Regions from separate parts of the Rhizobium sp. BK112 genome, predicted to be linked through region 3. Evidence: predicted binding sites of a transcription regulator. Region 3 holds the regulator's gene; each other region holds the start of a gene.
What was found. The regulator PhoB, encoded in region 3, activates phosphate uptake and scavenging genes when phosphate is short. The targets are predictions, from matches to a motif close to TGTCATNNANCTGTCAT.
Positions count from the first base shown of each region.

Region 1: a site for PhoB is predicted at 1,121-1,137, ahead of FHT75_RS24690 (DUF1868 domain-containing protein). Genes of this name have one in related genera too.
Region 2: a site for PhoB is predicted at 978-994, ahead of FHT75_RS14875 (DUF1045 domain-containing protein). Genes of this name have one in related genera too.

Region 1 covers NZ_JACHYZ010000010.1:38,106-40,368, forward strand. The annotation lists gene FHT75_RS24680 (polyprenyl synthetase family protein) at 1-75, opposite strand, end outside; gene mtgA (monofunctional biosynthetic peptidoglycan transglycosylase) at 212-964, shown strand; gene FHT75_RS24690 (DUF1868 domain-containing protein) at 1,187-1,909, shown strand; gene FHT75_RS24695 (glutathione S-transferase family protein) at 1,923-2,263, shown strand, end outside.
Region 2 covers NZ_JACHYZ010000004.1:439,739-442,001, reverse strand. The annotation lists gene FHT75_RS14880 (alpha-D-ribose 1-methylphosphonate 5-triphosphate diphosphatase) at 1-177, opposite strand, end outside; gene FHT75_RS14875 (DUF1045 domain-containing protein) at 191-886, opposite strand; gene phnE (phosphonate ABC transporter, permease protein PhnE) at 1,028-2,263, opposite strand, start outside.
Region 3 covers NZ_JACHYZ010000004.1:74,056-76,318, forward strand. The annotation lists gene FHT75_RS12990 (GcrA family cell cycle regulator) at 198-731, shown strand; gene phoB (phosphate regulon transcriptional regulator PhoB) at 991-1,674, opposite strand; gene phoU (phosphate signaling complex protein PhoU) at 1,822-2,263, opposite strand, start outside.

The DNA.
Region 1 (2,263 bases), on a different contig from region 3:
TGCGTCGAGCAGCGCCTCGATCTCGTGGGCGTTGTTCTTCAGCCTCGTTTCGAAAGTGTCCCGGTTCGCGTCCATGGGCGCTGTTTGGCATGAGCGCCCCCGGGCTTGCAACGGAATTGTCGATGACAGCGGCAAGATTCACCACGCACTCTGGCATAAGCTCTGTACAGGCGCTATGAGAACGAGAGGAGCGAAATCGGACTGGGGAACATTGGATATAGCGCCGGAGAGAGAGGACAGCGTCGACATGCCGGTTCGTCGGCAATGGTTCGGAGATCGGCGGTTCGGAGATCGGCGCGTGTTGAAACGCATTGTTCTTGCCGTCCTGGTCTTTCTGATCCTTCCCTACGCGTTGATCTTTTTCTATCTGCTGCCCTTCATTCACCCCGTCTCGACGCTGATGCTGCGCGATCTTCTTCTGCTGCGCGGTTACGACAGGCAATGGGTGTCGCTGGATGACATCGCCCCGGTCGTGGTGCAGTCGGTGATGATGTCGGAGGACGGGCAATATTGCTTTCACGGCGGCGTCGACTGGGCTGAAATGCGCATGCTGGTCGAGGATACGCTGAAAGGCCAGGCGACGCGCGGCGGCAGCACCATCCCGATGCAGACGGCGAAAAACCTCTTCCTCTGGAACAGCCGCTCCTTTGTGCGCAAGGCGCTGGAGCTTCCACTTGCGGTCGCCACGGATTTCGTCCTGTCGAAACGGCGGCTGATGGAAATCTATCTCAATATCGCCGAATGGGGCCCCGGCATCTACGGCATCGAGGCGGCCGCCCAGCATCATTTCAAGGTGCCGGCCTCGAAGCTGACGCGGCGCCAGGCATCGCTGCTAGCCGTCTCGCTGCCGAACCCGATCGACCGCAATGCCGGCAAGCCCGGACGCGGCCTTCGCCGGCTTGCCGGCGTGATCGAGAGGCGTGCGCAAGGTTCGGGCGATTACATCAAGTGCATCTATGATTGACATCAGAGATTGACATCAGAACTTGTCGTCAGAACAGGATGATTTTAGCCCGGGGGCGGCCTGAAATCTGAATCCTGTTCTAAATTATATTGTGAGAGCGTGATGTCATGAGAAAACCGCGCACACTTTTCGGCATCATGCTCTAGAGGCGGTAAGCGTCATCTGACATTCTTGGTTCTGCCATATGGACGGATGCAGTCCAACCAGAGCCCTGATTCGCCCATGACCATCACGACATTTTCGCCCGAGCTTCTCTCTTATTCGAAGACGCACAATCCGAACCCGCCCGCCCATCTCGGCAGCCGCTATCGCAAAATCGGCGGCTTTCTCCCGGAAGCCGGCAACACCATCGTCTGCCATATCGAGAAGGGTTCGCAGACGCAGATGGCGCTGATCGAGGCGCGCGAGACATATCTGGCCATGCCCGAGGCTCCGCAGTTCCTCTTTACGCCGATATCAAGTCTTCACATGACACTTTTCGAAGGCGTCATCGAAACCCGGCGCCGGCAGGATTGCTGGCCGGGCGATCTGCCGCTCGATACGCCGATCGAAGACATGACCGAGTTGATGGCGGCCAGGCTCGAAGGTTTCTCGATGGCTGACCCCTTCAGGGTCGCGATCGTCGAAGCTCGCCCGTCGGGCCTGCTCGTCGACGGGGCGACGGAGACGGACCGCAAGGTCATGCGCGCCTGGCGCAACGCGCTGGCCGATCTTCTCGGCTATCGCCAGCCGAACCACGAGGATTATAAGTTCCACATGACCTTCGCCTATGCGGTCGAACGGCTTGAGGACGGAGCCTTGCCGCGCTGGCAGGCGATGCTCGATGACGTGGCCGAGGATATCCGCCGCAAGGCTCCCGTTTTCGAGCTTACCCCGCCGGCATTCTGCGTGTTCGAGGACATGAACCATTTCCACGAATTGCTGATCTTTGATTTCGAAGCCTGAACGGAGGAGGCCCATGGACAAACCGACGCTCTATATCGCCAACAAGAACTATTCCTCCTGGTCGTTTCGGCCCTGGATGGCGCTGACGGGCGTCGGCATCGATTTCGAGGAAGTCCTGATCCCCTTCGATTATCCTGGTGGCAATCCCCATATCAAGGCGGTTTCGCCGACCGGGCGAGTGCCGCTTCTCAAGCACGGCGCGTTGAAGATCTGGGAATCGCTGGCGATCATCGAATACGCCGCCGAGCTTTATCCGGAGGCCGGCCTTCTGCCTGGGGATCGGGCCGAGCGGGCGCTTGCCCGTTCGGTTTCGATGGAAATGCTCTCGAGCTTTCGGGCGCTGCGCAACGCCTG
Region 2 (2,263 bases), 370 kb from region 3:
ATCGGTGTGCAGCTCGACGAGGCCGGGAATGACATAGTCGCCTTCGAAATCTTCGCCGGCTACCGAGCTGCCCTCGGAGATGTCGGCGATCTTGCCGTCTCGAATGAGGATCGATCCTGAGAGGATGTCATCCTCGAGAACGATGCGGGCATTGGAAAACACGGTCTCTTTGCTCATCTCGTCAGGTCTTTCAGCGTTTGGCGCCGGCAAGCGGCAGCCAGGAATGAACTTTGAACGGGGCACCGCGCGTCTCCTCGGTGAAGACGGCAAGGCCGGAAATCGGAAGCGGACGGCCGGTGAAATCGGCAAAACGCTCGGTCAGAATCGCTTTCATCACCGCGGCGCGCGCTTCGGGCACCTGGCCGGTCAGCGTCATGTGAAAGCCGAAATCCTCCATGACGTAGGGATAACCCCAGCGCTGCAGATGGGCGCGCTGGCTGTCGCTGAGCTTATCCGGGTTGCGCCGCGCCATATCGGCCTCGGAAAGCGCGGCACGGAACGGTTCGAACGACCTTACCACCTTCGCGGCGAAATCCTGAAGAGGTTGATGAAGAGAACCGGGAACGAGGGCAAAAAAACGGCCGAGCTGGCCGAGCACGAGTTCCGGAATCTCGAAGGCTGGCGTGCGCTGGGCAAAATCCTCGGCAACCCCCAGGAGATCCTTCTCGGTGACGGAGGCAGCGAGCGAAAACGGCGCCTTGATCGTGGCGTGAAAGCCGTAGCGGCGCGGGTCGGCGGTCAGCTCGAACTGCTCTGCCGCACCCAGTTGCTCATGGTCCGGTGCCGGATAGGTCTCGCCGGTGAAAGCGTCGCGGCCGAGCCAGAGCGAGGCCGCGCCGGTCAGGGGATGATCCTTCGGCGGCGAGAAATAGAGAGCGTAGCGCAAGGCTTTTATCCTGGGGATCTTCGAAACGGGGGAGCGCAATGTGCAGTGATTTGGCGGCGAACCGCAAGCAGGCTCCGGCTAAAAGATTTCCGTGACAGAATGATGATGGCGGCAGCGCCGCCACCGCCTTTGATGGGTGGATCAGTGGGTTTTCGTGCCCATCAGCTGGTGGCGCAGCGCGTTCGAGGCTGTGTCGAAAAGGAAGACGACGATCAGGATCAGGATGACCATATAGGCGACATTTTCCCAGTTGGCGTTGGTGCGCATGGCCTCCCAGAGTTTGAGGCCGATGCCGCCGGCGCCGACAGCGCCGATGATGGTCGCACCGCGCACGTTCGATTCCCACTGGTAGAGCGTCTGGCTGACGATGACGGGAACGATCTGCGGCATAATGCCGTAACGATGAACGAGCACCGTCTGAGCACCTGTCGATTTGATGCCCTCCCGCGGCTTGTTGTCGATATTCTCCAATCCTTCGGAATAGAGCTTGCCGAGCGTGCCGGTCTCGGTGAGGAAAATCGCGCCGCTGCCGGCAAGCGGGCCGGGGCCGAAAGCGCGCGTCAGGAACAACGCCCAGATCAGCATGTCGACCGAGCGCAGGAAATCGAAGAAGCGTTTCAGGATCTGGTTCAGCAGCCGGTTCGGCGTGATGTTGCGTGCTGCCATGAAGGCGAGCGGAAAGGCGGCGAGAGAGCCGAGCAGCGTTCCGAGGAACGCCATGACGATCGTCTGGAAAAGTTTGGTCCAGACGTCGCCGTGCTGCCATTCGCTGTTGTTCCAGATATCGTCGAAGGCGAGCGACAGGTTGGACTGGTCGGGCTTGATGCGCGGGCCGGAGACGATGAGGCTGACGACCTCGCCGACCGGCTTGTCGAAGAAGGAGGATTGTGTGTCGAAGATGAAATTCGCCCAGCCGATGAAACGCTTGCGGATCTTCACCCGGTCGACGGATATGCTGACATTGCCGGCAAAGCCGAGATCGGCGAGCACGTTGTCGTCATAAACCGTCATCCAGCCGGGCACCGGCCCGACGACTTTCGGCGCACCGCTGGAAAGCTCGACCGGGACGCTGACGCCGTGGGCGGTGACGATCGTCTCGCTCTTCGAGACGGAGATGCTGCGGCTGGTGCCGTTGATCGAAACGCTGATGCTGCCGTCGGGATTGTTGACCAGCCAATCCGGATGCGGATTGTCGCCGAGCGGCGAGAAACGCGGATAACGCACCTCGATCGAGCCGTCGTCCTGGATGCGGAGTTCCGGCTGGACGTCGTAGCTCACCCATTGGCTGAGATAGATGCCGACGCGCTCCCAATGCGCTTCGGCAAAGAGCTTGGGCAGGTCGAAGAACCAGACGGCGTAGAGGCCGTAGAGCAGCGT
Region 3 (2,263 bases):
AAAACTTGAAATTCGATTCATCCGGATTCATGCGACTCTTGTCACGGAGTCAGCCTCACACTAGGTTAAAGTTCAATTACTAGACTGCATGCGGCGGAACTAGTCACCAAAATTGATCAAGCGTTTCTTGTTTCGGAGCCTTCCGGGACAACGGTGAGGGATTCTGCCATCACCAACGCAAAAGGTGGAGACAGGGCATGAACTGGACAGACGAGCGGGTCGAGAAACTCAAGAAGCTCTGGGCCGAAGGACTGAGCGCCAGCCAGATCGCGGCACAACTTGGTGGCGTCAGCAGAAACGCGGTCATCGGCAAGGTGCATCGGCTGAGCCTCCCCGGCCGTGCCAAGGCCGGCGGTACCGCCAATGCCGCCCGAACGCCGAAACGCAATACTTCTGCGCCGCGCGCGCCGAACTACGCCTCACGGGTCGCCACTCGCACCGTTACCCGCCAGCAGGGCGCGACGATGCTGAAGGAAGAGATCGAGATCGAAACGATCGAGGAAATGGAATACGTGCCGAGAGGCAACGTGGTCGTTCCGATTTCCCGACGCCTCGGCCTGACGGAACTGACCGAACGCACCTGCAAGTGGCCGGTCGGCGATCCGCTGAAGGATGACTTCCACTTCTGCGGCTGCGAATCCCCCGACAATTCGCCCTATTGCAGCTATCACCAGAAGCTTGCCTACCAGCCGGTCAACGAACGCCGCCGGGCAGCAGCGCGGGCCAGCTGAGCGGGTAACATCGCCGCACATGAGAAACGGGCCGACTGGCCCGTTTTTTTGTAGTTATTGGTTCGCGCGGATGGCTGCCCCTCATCCGCCTGCCGGCACCTTCTCTCCGCTTGCGGGGCGAAGGGGATATGCCCGACCTCTCCGTTCCCCGCTGACCTCTCGCAGGGCACGTGCCCTCGCCCCGTTTTACGGGGAGAGGGTTAGGGTGAGGGGCAGACGCTAGCTCGAGCGACGTTGTCAGCAATCAGAATGGAGGCCCTCAGGCTTCCATCGAATAACCGGCACCGCGGACGGTGCGGATGACGTCCTGCATGTTGGAGAAATTCAGCGCCTTGCGCAGGCGGCCGACATGGACGTCGACGGTGCGTTCGTCGACATAGATATCGTGGCCCCAGACGCCGTCGAGAAGCTGCGAGCGGGAGAAGACCCGGCCCGGCGACGACATCAGGAATTCCAGCAGGCGGAATTCGGTGGGGCCGAGGCGGACTTCGCGGGTCTTGCGATGGACCCGGTGGGTTTCACGGTCGAGCTCGATATCGCCGCATTTCAGCACCGTCGACAGCACCTCGGGACGGGCGCGGCGCAGCATCGCCTTGACGCGGGCGACGAGCTCGGGGGTCGAGAAGGGCTTGACGACATAATCGTCGGCACCCGTCGAAAGCCCGCGGACGCGTTCGCTCTCTTCGCCGCGCGCCGTCAGCATGATGATCGGCAGGCGCTCGGTTTCCGGCCGCATGCGCAGGCGCCGGCAGAGTTCGATGCCGGAGACGCCAGGCAGCATCCAATCGAGGATGAGCAGATCGGGCGTGCGCTCCTGAAGCCGCATTTCGGCTTCGTCGCCACGAAGGATGGTATCGACCTCGAAGCCTTCCGCTTCGAGATTGTAGCGAAGAAGCACGCTCAGGGCTTCCTCGTCTTCAACAACTGCAACTCTCGGGATCATGCGTGTCGGTCTCCTCGCGCATGATCCTTGAACCGGGGATGGTTCAAGCAATGCATCCTGCGCAAATTCAGAATTGGCTGCGACCTCTTTGCGCGCCCCGGATGGGCGCGCACGCAAGCTTCTAGCCCGGCCGTCCGGCCCGGGCGGTTATTCGGTTACCGCGCCGACGGTGTTGGCGCTGTCGTCTTTCGGACGATCGCCTTCCGGCTGCGCACCTGTCGCCATGTAAAAGATCGTCTCGGCGATGTTGGTGGCGTGGTCGCCGATGCGCTCGATGTTCTTGGCGCAGAAGAGAAGATGCGTGCAGCTGGTGATGTTGCGCGGATCTTCCATCATGTAGGTCAGGAGCTCGCGAAACAGCGAGGTGTACATCGCGTCGATCTCGTTGTCGCGTTCGCGGATCGCGTTCGCCTTGTCGGCGGAGCGATTGGTGTAGACATCGAGCACTTCCTTGAGCTGGACGAGCGCCAGTTCGGAGAGATGCTCGAGGCCGCGGGCGAGCTTGCGGGGAACGCCGGTGCTTTGGACGGCGATGACGCGTTTGGCGGTGTTCTTGCCGAGGTCGCCGACGCGTTCGAGATCGGCGGCG